One region of the Shewanella psychromarinicola genome, then DNA from elsewhere that is predicted to be linked to it. Evidence: predicted binding sites of a transcription regulator. Region 1 holds the regulator's gene; the other holds the start of a gene.
What was found. The regulator NrdR, encoded in region 1, represses ribonucleotide reductase genes. The targets are predictions, from matches to a motif close to AAACACNANATNTNGTGTTT.

Region 2: nrdD (anaerobic ribonucleoside-triphosphate reductase) is a predicted target of NrdR. The motif match lies at 823-842, and genes of this name have one in related genera.

What each region holds. Positions count from the first base shown of each region.
Region 1 is NZ_CP034073.1:4,878,965-4,890,627, reverse strand. It holds gene glyA (serine hydroxymethyltransferase) at 1-724, shown strand, start outside; gene nrdR (transcriptional regulator NrdR) at 834-1,283, shown strand; gene ribD (bifunctional diaminohydroxyphosphoribosylaminopyrimidine deaminase/5-amino-6-(5-phosphoribosylamino)uracil reductase RibD) at 1,346-2,491, shown strand; gene EGC80_RS21245 (riboflavin synthase) at 2,555-3,214, shown strand; gene ribBA (bifunctional 3,4-dihydroxy-2-butanone-4-phosphate synthase/GTP cyclohydrolase II) at 3,339-4,442, shown strand; gene ribH (6,7-dimethyl-8-ribityllumazine synthase) at 4,567-5,043, shown strand; gene nusB (transcription antitermination factor NusB) at 5,057-5,461, shown strand; gene thiL (thiamine-phosphate kinase) at 5,549-6,505, shown strand; gene EGC80_RS21220 (phosphatidylglycerophosphatase A family protein) at 6,515-7,006, shown strand; gene EGC80_RS21215 (hypothetical protein) at 7,287-8,351, opposite strand; gene recN (DNA repair protein RecN) at 8,501-10,159, opposite strand; gene EGC80_RS21205 (AEC family transporter) at 10,288-11,256, opposite strand; gene EGC80_RS21200 (YjaG family protein) at 11,628-11,663, opposite strand, start outside.
Region 2 is NZ_CP034073.1:4,368,426-4,370,575, forward strand. It holds gene nrdD (anaerobic ribonucleoside-triphosphate reductase) at 1-777, opposite strand, end outside; gene rssA (patatin-like phospholipase RssA) at 1,290-2,150, opposite strand, start outside.

The DNA.
Region 1 (11,663 bases):
TTCAGGTATTGTTGACTGGGCGAGAATGCGCGAGATTGCCGACAAAATTGGTGCTTATTTGTTTGTTGATATGGCCCACGTGGCAGGCTTAATTGCCGCAGGTGTTTATCCAACGCCAGTGCCTTATGCTCATGTAATAACGTCAACAACCCATAAAACATTAGCCGGCCCACGCGGCGGGATTATTATTTCTGCAGCCGATGATGAAGTTTTATATAAAAAACTAAACTCAGCAGTATTCCCTGGTGGTCAGGGGGGTCCTTTAATGCATGTTATCGCAGGTAAAGCGGTCGCATTTAAAGAAGCACTAGAGCCAGAATTTAAAGTATACCAACAGCAAGTTGTTAAAAATGCCAAAGCCATGGTTGAAGTGTTTTTAGCCCGCGGTTACAAAATCGTTTCTGGCGGTACTGAAAACCATTTAATGTTGGTTGACTTAATTGGCCGCGATTTAACCGGTAAAGAAGCCGACGCAGCCTTAGGCAGTGCCAACATTACCGTTAACAAAAATTCAGTGCCTAACGACCCTCGTTCACCGTTTGTGACCTCTGGTGTTCGTATTGGTACACCAGCCATTACTCGTCGCGGCTTTAAAGAAGCTGAAGCGAAAGAATTGACCGGTTGGATTTGTGACATTCTTGATGATGCATCTAATACAGCGGTTATTGAGCGCGTAAAAGGTCAAGTATTGACCTTGTGTGCTCGATTCCCTGTATACGGTTAATCGTATTTGGATGTCTGTTGATACAGGTTTAGGTTAACCTTGTTCACCAAATAGGATAAACTTTAATGGCCGCTAATTGCTAGCGGCCATTTTTTCTGCAGGAGTCCTAATGCATTGCCCTTTTTGTAGCGCGACCGATACCAAAGTGATAGATTCTCGATTAGTGGCTGATGGTCACCAAGTCCGTCGTCGCCGGGAATGTACCGAATGTCATGAACGTTTTACCACCTTTGAAGGCGCTGAATTAGTCATGCCTAGAGTGATAAAACGCGATGGCACCCGACAACCATTTGATGAAGAGAAACTGCGCGGCGGCATGTTGCGTGCCGTTGAAAAACGTCCGGTTTCTATTGATGACATTGATCAAGCGTTGACAAAAATTAAATCAATGCTGCGCGCGACTGGTGAGCGCGAAGTGGATTCGGAAATGATTGGTAATCTTATGATGGAACAGTTGATGAACCTTGATAAGGTGGCTTACATTCGTTTCGCCTCTGTTTATCGTGCGTTTGAAGATGTGTCACAATTTGGCGAGGCCATTGCTAAGTTGCAAAAGTAATGCTGTGTAATGACCGTTTTTAACGGTTATCATGGCATCTAAGCAATAAGAGATTATCTATCATGTCCAACGGGCCTACTTTTGACACCCAAATGATGAGCCGTGCTATAGCGCTTGCCGAGAAAGGCCGTTATACCACTAGGCCCAACCCCTGTGTTGGTTGTGTCATTGTCTATCAGAATAAGATTATCGGTGAGGGTTTCCATCAGCGTGCTGGCGAAGGCCACGCTGAAGTCAATGCGCTGAAAATGGTGCTTGATAATGGTCATAGCGCTCAAGGCGCCACCGCCTATGTAACCTTAGAACCTTGCAGTCATTATGGTCGTACGCCACCTTGCGCTTCAGGGTTAATTAACGCCAAGGTTGCGCGAGTCGTTGTTGCTGTGACCGATGCGAACCCAGAAGTGTCAGGCCGCGGTATCACCATGTTACGTGAGGCTGGAATTAAGGTCGATGTAGGACTACTCAGCCAACAAGCTTATGATCTCAATCTAGGCTTTATGAAGCGCATGAAAACTAGGCTTCCTTGGGTCACGGTTAAAATAGCCGCCAGTTTAGACGGTAAAACCGCCCTGTCTAATGGGGTGTCAAAGTGGATTACCGGCAGTGCTGCACGAGCCGATGTGCAAAAATACCGTGCCAGCCACTGTGCATTAATCACAGGCGTTGAAACAATCCTTATCGATGACCCTAGCCTTAATGTGCGCTATGAGGCGTTAGGTGAGTTAACCACTCGCCATACAAAAGATGAAATTTTCCAACCTTTAAGGGTTGTGCTAGACAGCAGAGCGAGACTGACGGCAACACAAAGGTTATTTTCAATTCAAAGTCCTATTTTACTGGTTTCTGGCTGTCAATATTCCCAAAGTGCTAAAGCTGCTTTTCCACAACACGTTTCTTTTTTACAATTAGAATGTGACTCGTCGGGCAGGATCCCATTGTTAGCTTTGCTAACGTATTTAGGCCAGCATACTAATTCTGTTTTAGTCGAAGCGGGTGCGACCTTAGCTGGGGCGTTTGTCGCTCAAGGCCTCGCCGATGACATTGTGCTTTATCAAGCGCCTAAACTGTTAGGCAGCCATGGACGTAATATGTTGCAGTTACCCGATTACAGTGCCATGGAGCAAACGCCGGCATTGCAATTAATTGATGAGCGCAACGTTGGACAAGATAAGCGTTATATCCTCAGATATAATCAACCCTATTAATGTGGCAGTTGTTTAAGAAAAACCTGAACAACTGCAAAGTTTAAAAGCAAAAAGTGAGTCATTATGTTTACTGGGATAATCGAAGCCCTTGGTACATTACGTAAAATTGATCGCAAAGGTAACGATATCCGCTTAACCGTTGCCAGCGGCAAGTTGGATTTAACCGATGTAAACCTGGGTGATAGCATTGCCACAAATGGCGTGTGCTTGACCGTTGTTGAGCGTTTAGGCGATAGCTACGTTGCGGATATATCGGCTGAAACAGTAGAATTAACTGGTTTTAGTCGTTATCAAGTTGGCCAAAAGGTTAATCTTGAAAAAGCCGTTACGGCGACCACGAGGTTGGGTGGACACATGGTCAGCGGCCACGTTGATGGCATTGCAAAAATTGAGCAATGTGCTTACCGAGGCAAGGCACTTGAGTTTTGGTTATCGGTACCGGTTCAATTAAGTCGCTACATTGCTCACAAAGGATCGGTCACCATTGATGGCGTTAGTTTGACCGTCAATGAAGTTGATGGAACTCGTTTTAGATTAACCATCGTGCCTCATACTGCGGGTGAAACCACGCTGGTGGATCTCAAAGTTGGTGACAGCGTGAACATCGAAGTGGATTTAATTGCCCGCTATTTAGAGCGTTTAATGCAACCTGATGCTAGCCAAGCACAGCCGTCATCGGGTGTGACGATGGAATTATTAGCTAAGTCTGGATTTTTGCGCTAATCGCTCCAAGCATAAAAAATTGTACTCAAAGATTATGCACAATACATGATTCAAAATAATAAATACAAAATGCAAATTGATTTAATTATTTAAAATCAAAAACTTAATAGAGAAAGGTCTGACAATGGCGCTACATAACATAGAAGAAATCATTGAAGATATTCGTCAAGGTAAGATGGTTATCTTGATGGATGATGAAGACAGAGAGAATGAAGGTGATTTGATCATGGCCGCTGATAAAGTGACGCCTGCTGCAATCAATTTCATGGCAACCTATGGCCGCGGATTAATTTGCCAAACCATGACCAAAGAGCGTTGTCAGCAGCTTAACTTGCCTTTAATGGTCACCAACAACAATGCGCAGTTCTCGACTAACTTTACCGTATCAATTGAAGCGGCGACCGGGGTCACAACCGGGATCTCAGCTCATGACCGAGCCGTGACCGTTCAAGTCGCTGTTGCCAAAGATGCCAAAGCCTCTGATTTAGTACAACCTGGGCATATTTTTCCGTTAATGGCACAAGAAGGCGGGGTATTGACGCGTGCTGGCCATACTGAAGCCGGTTGCGATTTAGCGCGCTTAGCTGGCTGTGAACCTTCAGCTGTGATTGTTGAAATTTTAAATGAAGACGGCACCATGGCGCGCTGTCCTGATTTAGAAATATTCAGTCAAAAGCATGGGATTAAAATCGGTACCATTGCAGACCTAATTGAATACCGTAACACCAACGAAACCACGGTTGTACGCGAAGCTCAATGTAAACTACCGACTCGTTTTGGTGATTTTACTATGGTGACATTTAGAGACACTATTGATAATCAATTACACTACGCATTGGTTAAAGATGAAGTGAAGCCTAATTGTTTAGTGCGTGTGCATTTGCAAAATACCTTTAACGATTTACTGCATTCTGAGCGAGATCAAACGCGTAGCTGGCCATTAGAAAAAGCCATGCAACGCATTGCTTTAGAAGGTGGCGTATTGGTGTTACTGGGTAACGTTGAGCATTCAAGTCAGATTCTGGCAAAAGTGAAAGCGTTTGAGGCCGAAGATAATGGCCAATCACCAGCAGGAGCCATGTGGCAAGGAACATCACGTCGTGTTGGCGTCGGCTCGCAAATTCTGTCGAGTCTAGGTGTCAGTACAATGCGCTTATTAAGTTCGCCAAAGCGTTACCATTCCTTGTCAGGTTTTGGTTTAGAAGTAACGGATTATATAGCTGAATAATTTTGGCTTATGGTAAATTTAATAATTTCATTAATTGCATAGCGCTCAGGGCTTTCGGCTGTGATATCATAGCGCCTCTTTTTTGCCCCGAGCGGGGTGCTTTAGCTAATTTAGGTAAGATAGAATGAACGTAGTTCAAGGTAATATCGAAGCGAAAAATGCCAAAGTGGCGATTGTAATATCGCGATTCAATAGCTTTTTAGTTGAAAGTCTGCTTGACGGTGCAATAGACACATTAAAGCGTTTCGGCCAGGTCAGTGACGACAACATTACTGTTGTTCGAGTGCCTGGTGCAGTTGAATTACCGCTTGCTGCAAAACGTGTTGCTGCAAGTGGAAAGTTTGACGGGATCATTGCATTAGGTGCTGTCATCCGTGGCGGTACACCTCATTTTGAATTTGTTGCTGGTGAATGTAACAAAGGTCTTGCACAAGTTGCATTAGAGTACGATCTTCCTGTTTCATTCGGTGTATTAACTACAGATACCATTGAGCAAGCTATTGAGCGTTCAGGTACTAAAGCAGGTAACAAAGGTGGCGAAGCTGCCCTTAGTTTGCTTGAAATGGTTAATGTACTGCAACAACTAGAACAACAGCTGTAATAGTAGGAAAAGTATGAAACCTTCAGAGCGCCGTAAGGCCCGCCGTTTAGCCGTTCAAGCCATTTATTCATGGCAGTTAAGTAAAAACAAAGTTGCTGACGTAGAACATGAGTTTTTAACTGAACAGAACACTGACGGTGTTGATGTCGCTTATTTTCGTGAGCTATTAACCGGTGTAGCATCAAAAATATCGCAAATTGATGAGCTGTTAAAGCCACATCTTGATCGTAATTTTGAAGAAGTGTCACCAGTAGAAAAAGCCATTGTGCGTCTGGCAACTTACGAGTTGACCTTCCGTAAAGATGTGCCGTTTAAAGTGGCTATTAACGAAGGTATCGAGTTAGCGAAAGCGTTTGGTGCTGAAGATAGTCACAAATTTGTCAACGGCTTGCTTGATAAGTTAGTGAAGCATAAGTAACACCAGAACGGTATCTTCGGATACCGTTTTCATTTGTTATTAATTGTTTCAAAATTAAGGTGGACGGTTTACCGTACCAGACTGAATGTGAAAGAATTTCAACTCATCGAACATTACTTCCGCAATAAAGGTCAAAAAAGGCGCGATGTTGAGTTAAGCATCGGCGATGACTGTGCGTTAGTGAATCCTGCGGACAAGAAATCTTTAGCAATTTCTTGTGATACCCTTGTTGAAAATATCCATTTTTTAGCAGACATTCCAGCTCATGCTTTAGGTTATAAATCGCTAGCGGTTAACCTTTCTGATCTTGCCGCAATGGGGGCAGAGCCCGCTTGGTTTACATTAGCACTGACGTTACCCTGTGTTGATGAACCTTGGTTAGCCCAGTTCAGTGCCGGCCTTTTTGATATTGCTGAATATTATGGTATTGCACTCATTGGTGGTGATACCACCCGTGGTCCGCGCAGTATCAGCATTACGATTAATGGTCAAGTCCCTAAAGGTACAGCATTAACCCGTGCAGGTGCAAAAAGAGGAGACTGGATCTATGTGACGGGAACCCTAGGTGATTCAGCCTTAGGCCTTGATATTATCAGAGGTGTTAAGACCGTTAACGCTGAAGATAAACAATATCTGATTAACCGCCATTATTACCCAACGCCTCGTGTGTTGGCAGGTCAAGCACTACGCACTCTAGCCACAAGCGCTATTGATTTGTCTGATGGCTTAATGTCTGATATTGGACATGTGTTATCGGCATCGAAAGTCGGCGCCATCATTGATGTGGATCTCATTCCTTTATCAAACTCACTTAAAGCCAATCTTAGTCGTGAAGATGCATTAAGTTATGCATTAACTGGCGGTGAAGACTACGAACTTTTATTTACTGTGCCAGAGTCACAACGCGGTGCAATTGATACCGCGCTAATTCATGCTGGGGTGAAGTTTGTTAAAATTGGTCAGATCAGCGCCGGCGATAAATTAAAACTAGTAGAAAATGGGCAAGCATTTACCCCTATTTCACGTGGCTTTGTGCATTTTTAATTGAGTACTATGAGACTATTAACCCAAGATAAATTCGTTAAAAAACTGTCTTTAGCCCACCCAATTCATTTTTTGGCATTAGGCTTTGGCAGCGGTAAAGCGGCCAAAGCGCCGGGTACCTTTGGTACCTTAGCCGCAGTGCCCATAGTGTTGCTCATGCAGCAGTTAAGCTTAACGAATTACCTCATCATCACCTGTATTAGTATGCTTGCCGGATTCTATATTTGTGGGAAAGCGGCTAGAGATATGGGTGTACACGACCATGGCGCTATTGTGTGGGATGAAGTGGTTGGGTTGATGATCACCATGATTGCCGCGCCTTTAGGTTTTATATGGTTAGCTCTCGGTTTTGTATTATTTCGCTTTTTTGACATTATAAAGCCATGGCCTATACGTTGGCTTGATGCCAAAGTGCATGGTGGTTTTGGGATTATGATTGATGATGTATTGGCGGGTGTGTTTTCGTTAATCGGTGTGCAGCTTGCAGTGTATTATCTATAAGTAACCTGAATTTTGGATAACAAACGACTATCAAACAGTCCTTTCCTAACTGAGTTGAAAGACTTACTATTAACGCAACCAGTAACAAGAGGCTGCGTCTTATTAACAAACAACAAGTTTAGATCGATATATGGCTAAGCGTGTTCATTTTATTACCTTCTCATCTTTTATCTCTATTTCAGATTAAGTACTTTATATAAAGATTTATAAACCAAAAAAAAGCATATTTGTGCTCTTTTGTCGCTAACGGTATTAAATAAAATCAGTCGATGTGATGTTATTAAGATGATTTTTCGGTAAGTAGATTAGTTCGCAATTGCTCTAAATCTTTATTTATATTAGTTAAACGTTGCTTATAATCTGTTTCATAAACGGTGCAGTTAAATAGTTTACCAATCGGATTGTAACGTGATATCCATAATTGCTTTATATAATTGTCGAAAGAGCAGTAATCCGGTTTTATGACCGTGTGTTCAGAGGTTGTTGAAACCGGTTCCTTAACTAAGCTAACAATATACTCAGCCATGAGGTTGTCACTGTCTGTGGGCTTATACAAAGCATTTGCTAACCATTTTTCATAAAAAGCTACCTTATCAGACTGCACTTCAATTAACATTTGTTGTCTGACATTTTGAGCAAACTGCCATTCACCAGAAAATACTCTCTCAAAATCGCTATTAGTTAATTCGAATGGCGTTTGCCAAGTTGTGACTTTGTTTGAAACCGCGGTATCAAGTGTCTTAGCTAAGGTGCTGGCAAAGTTAAGTTGAGATTTGATTACGCTAACGGCAATCATATGGTTGAATATAGAGCGAGATGAGTGATAAACCATATTCCAGAATTGAGCATCTTTATTTAAAAATGTTAACAAGGCTTCATTCACGTTAAGGTTAGGGGATCCGTCAAGGTTTATTAAAACGGTAAGTTCACTGATTGTTCGTAATTTAAGTAGTGGCGCCCATTTAAAAAGATTTTCAGGTGTTAAATACTGAATATCTTCTTGCCAATAAGGCATTTCAATCAGCTTGCTATAATGGGTTGCATCGGTTTTGTGTGCATGAATTGCTTGTAAAATACTTTCGTTATTCTTTTCAAGAAATTCATTACAGGTTGCCACATCAGTTTGATAACACGATTTTTTGTAATCGCGTAGTAGTTGATCTTCTTCATCATTGAAACTTAATGTAGTGGCCACTTCTTTAGCCGTTACATCCTGAAAAATGCCGATAAAAGTTTGTAAATATACAAAACCATTTTCGCTTGGATCGATAGGCTGTTGCTTTAGCCAGTTTTCAACTAATAGCGTGTTAGGTGACTTTGTTCTGTCTGTTGCATTAATGGCCACTAAACAGACAACAATAAAGACCAGTAAGCTACATATTAGCCCGACAAAAACACCCAAGCCCTTTATTACTTTCAGCATTATGATTTATCCGTAAATCCATGTTAACTTTACATTAACATATTGATTTGCTTTTTATAAGTGCATAACGATTATTGCAACAACTCACGGGCATTAGCCAAGGTATTTTCGGTAATGACATCACCACCTAATAAGCGCGCAAGTTCATTCACCCGTTGATCTTTATCCAAGGCCTGCATGGTGGTTTCTGTACTACCTGCTTTATTGAATTTGTTGACAAACATATGCTGATGACCGTTACCCGCCACTTGTGGCAAATGAGTCACGCACAAAACTTGAGTCGACTCGCCAAGGCTGCGTAACATACGGCCAACAACCGAAGCGGTAGGACCCGAAATGCCCACATCCACTTCATCAAAAATAAGCGTCGGAGTGGCGACTTTTCTGGCGGTAATCACCTGAATGCCTAAGCCAATGCGTGATAGTTCGCCGCCTGAGGCTACTTTTGAAATAGGTTGCAAAGGTTGGCCGGGATTAGTGGTAACCATAAACTCAATTTGGTCGCAACCATTTAAGCTGATATTAGTTGCTTCATAGTTAACCTGAATATAGAACTTGCCCTTAGGCATATTCAATTCATGGATTGACTGAGTGACCAATTTATCGAGTTCTTTAGCATAACGGCTACGGCTTTGACTTAGTTTTTGTGCATTGGTTAAATAGGCATTTCTGGTGGCTTCAAGTTGCTGTCTTATACCATCTAATTTAGTTTCGTCGTCAGCAAGTTCGGCCAATTCACTCATCAATGCTTGATGATGTAGCGCCAACTTATCAGCACTCACATGATGCTTACGCGCCAATTGCATTGCCGTTGAAAGGCGTTTTTCTAAATAGGCAAAATGTTCTGGATCAAGCTCTAAACTGCTTAAATAACTTTCAATTTCGCTAGCGCTTTCTTGTACTTGAATTAACGCATCGCTGATCATAGTGCCGATAGGAGCAAGGGATTCATCATAGCCTTGAAGCGTATCAGCAATACTGGCCACTTTATTAAGCAGCGATTCTATATTGCCTTCATCACTTTCGGTCAATAAATGTAAACCAGCTTGGCAACGTTCAATTAAATCTGTGCCATTGGCTAAGCGTTTGTGTTCTTGTTCTATTTCATCAAATTCTTCCAAGCCTAAGTTGAACTCATTAAGCTCTTCTACTTGATATTGCAGCAGCTGTTGACGCGAAATGCGTTCGTGCTGAGCTTGCTCAAGATGCTTTAGCTCGTTTTCCACTTGCTTGCAGCGCTGATAGCTGGCACTGACGGCATCAAGTAACAACTTGTGGTTAGCGTAGCTGTCGAGTAAGGCTAACTGATGATCATTTTTAAGCATGGCATGGTGAGCATGTTGGCCATGAATGCCTATCAGGAGTTGACCAACGGCTTTTAATTGCGAAACCGGGACCGGATTACTATTAATATAGGCTCTAGATCGGCCATCATTATTAATGGTTCGACGTAAAATACATCCATCTTCAGCATCGAGATCGTTATCTTCAAGCCAGCGTTTAGCTAAAGGGACATCGTGGAGCGTAAACCGCGCGCTCACTTCAGTTTTCGTTGCGCCGGGTCTGATGGTATTGGCATCACTGCGATTACCAAGACATAACCCAAGGGCATCGATAGCAATCGATTTACCTGCACCGGTTTCTCCGGTGATGCTTGTCATACCGGCTTTAAAGTCGAGTTCTAAAAAACGCACGATAGCAAAATTATTGATGCTGAGTTGGCAAAGCATAATGAATCCCTTTCAATGAAGCGACTAAACCACTGTATTGATAAACAGTATATACTGTTTTTATATACAGTAAAGTGGTTGGCATAAAAATATCACTGATTATTTTATCGCCTTAACTCGGTCAATTATCAAGCATATGATTTTAAAAGTGTTTCTATTATAGGCAAACTAATAAAAGTGACTAATGTGCCATATAAAATCCCTTGGGCACTGCCATTGGCATTAATTTGGTATCGGTCTGCCAATAAATACACACTTGCTGCAGTTGGTAAGGCTGCTAACAGGACTCCCATAGTCAGTAACTCGTGTTCTACGCCGAAGAGTTTGAGTAATCCAAAGGCAATAAGGGGCTGAATAATTATCTTGAGTAAGTTGATTAAACTCAGTTCTGCAATCAAGCTAAGACTGAACATGTTCGTGATTGACTGATGCCGTAACGCTTTGGCAAGTACCATTCCGATGGCAAACAGTGCACAAGGACTGGAGGTGTTTCCCACTTGGTGCAGCACTAACGCCAGGCTAGCGGGTAAGGTGATATGAAATGCCGATAGGCCTATGCCAATAAGACTGCCGACCACTATCGGGTTTTTATACAGTGCATTAGCCATGATGATGATGGCATGGTCGGTTGATTGTTTATTACGGCTGGCCAGTTCAATAGAGACTAAAGCAAACGCGAACATGAACACCGACAGCAAGCTGGCAATCGCTGCGGCCACTAATGCCATTTTGTGACCCGGGAACAATAGGCTCAGCAATGGAATACCAATAAATGCAGTATTGCCAAACGTGGCGTTTAACGCCCGCATTGCGGCAACCGCTTGCTGCTTAGGCTTGCACCATAGTGATACGCCAATGACCAGCGCATAAGTAATGATCATCGCCAAGCTAAAGCCACCAACAAAGCCCCACTGAATAATGTCTTCAATGTGAGTTTCAGCTAAAACAATGAGTAAAATCGCTGGGAAGGCTATGTAATAGACAAATTGATTGAGGATCAGATCGGTGTCTGGTGGTAAAAGTCTCAATTTCTGAATGATACTGCCGAGAAGCATAATTATAAATACAGCGATTAGCGGGGTAAGAATACTGGACATTCCTCGCAATTCCTTAGCAAAGTGATAATAAGATCACTGTACTGCTTTTTGATAGCAGGATGCAATTAGGCTAAAGTTAAACGAGCGTTTATTTTTGATTTTAAGCTAAAACAGGCCTTTAATACTTTTGATTGGGTAAATATTGTTCATTTAGCGTAAAAAATCACTAAAAAAGTTACTTGTTTTCTTCGATGCGATAATCGTACTAATAATAATCCCCGCCGAGCTTAATGACCGGTCATTCACGTCCAGTTATCGGTTTCTCTATGTGGGTTGCTGCCGCTGACACTGTGATAAAAAATTTTGGCTATGACGCTCAATAAAAAGCCTGGAATAGTTTCCAGGCTAAGTAAAATCTATTGATAGTATTGCTATAGACTAATGCCGATATTAGACACACCCGTTTC
Region 2 (2,150 bases), 520 kb from region 1:
CATCGCATAATCTTCCACGTCGGCCACTTGCCATTTTTTAGCGACGCTAAGGTGCTTTTGATAACTAATTTGTACAAACTCAGCTAACACTTCATCAATACGGTTAATCGTTGTGCCACCATAAATATGGCTCGCCACCTGTGCAATAATTTGCGCCGTCACAGCCGTTGCGGTCGAAATCGATTTAGGCGGTTCTATTTCAGCATTGCCCATTTTAAAGCCATGAGTCAGCATGCCGGCTAAATCGATTAACATGCAGTTAAACATCGGGAAAAATGGTGCGTAGTCTAAGTCGTGATAGTGGATTTCGCCCTTTTCATGTGCTTCGACAACATCTTTAGGTAATAAGTGAGTTTTGGCGTAATGCTTGGCAACAATCCCGGCAAGTAAGTCACGTTGAGTGGGGATCACTTTGGCATCTTTATTGGCGTTTTCGTTTAAAATGGCACTGTCTGATTGCTCAACCAAGCCGCGAATAGCACAATTTAATTTACTTTGAGTTTCACGATGGGTATCGCGATCATGGCGATACTCAATGTAATGACGTGCCACCGATTTATACGGCCCAGACATTAATAAGTTTTCGACTGCATGTTGTAGTTCGTGAATATCAACTTCGGTTTTCGCAGCCATTTGCTGTTCAACCGTTTGCGCTAACTGCTGCGCATATTGATGATCTGCTTGACCTGCAGACTCCATTGCTGCTACTACAGCCTCTTTGATCCGACATCCATCAAAGGCGGTTCGACATCCATCTCTTTTCACGACTACAAGCATACGACCATCCTTACAAGCACTATATATAGAACTTTAATTTACAAAAAACACAATATAGAGTGTATTAGACACATTAACGCTGAGCGTTACTTTGATCCAGATCATAATTCTCAGCACTACTTAATATTGAAAAACATCTTGCTTTCAGCAAAAGATATTGTAGGAATGTTCACTGATCCGTCGGATAAAAATACAAGGGGAGAGATGGTAAATTGTTTCACAATATGGAGTGTTTTCGTAAATCAATATTGCCATATTCAAACACCGCTAGCGCGGTACTCAACAAGCTAACATAACGCTTAAGCGCGCTACGCTGTCATCGAACACCATTCTAGTCGTCATATCAACAAACTAAGTGACTTGCCAATGACTCTTTATTAAAGGAGCATTGAACATAATGATGACAACAACCCAACTTGGACAATACCGTTATTGCATAAACATTAATCGAGCGGTATCGAACTCGTGCATCCGTAATGGGCACATGACTCATATTCGACACCGCATAAGTGTTAATTTAAGGTCGCTTCAATTAAATGTTGAATATCTTTTACTGCCTGCTCACCCGCTTTAATGGCTTCTTTTGCACGATGAAATTCCATTGTGCCAATGTCATTAACATAAGGCACAATACAAATATCTGGTGGCTCGCCCATTAAACGCGAGCGTTTATGGCGTTGTTCTAAAATATCCATTGATTGTGACATAACGGCCAACATACCTGGATGGGATTTTGAACTGCCTATAGCAAGCTTGTCAGTTAAGACACTCATGTAGTCTTTGCCTTTGCCCCATAAATCCATAAAACCTGATTCAAGCTCTGCCTTTTCATCAATCGTCTCTGACTTACTCGCTTTTCGGCTTTTTACTTGCTCTGGGGCCTTATGAAGTTGATCACGGCGATGACCGTTTAAATCCACTGCAATAACCACATCAACCCCCATCGAACGGGCTAATGACACAGGTACCGGATTGACCACGGCGCCGTCAACAACCCAGCGATGACCTTGCTGTACTGGGGGTAAAAAGCCGGGCATAGAACATGAGGCGCGAACCGCATGGCGTAAGTCACCTTCTTTAAACCAAATCTCTTGTCCAGAATATAAATCGGTAGCCACTGCAGCAAAAGGACGTTTTAACTGTTCAATGTTGATATCGCCAATGCGATTAGCTAAGACATCAAATACTTTCTCGCCGCTAATTAAGCCGCCTTTACGCCAGCCTAAGTCCATTAATCCGAGTACGTCCCAACTCGAAAAACCACTCACCCAGGTTTCAAGTTCACCCAAATGATTATTCGCATAGGCCGCGCCCACTAATGCACCCACTGAACAACCCGCAACTTTGTCAGGGTAAATATCTAACTTGGCTAA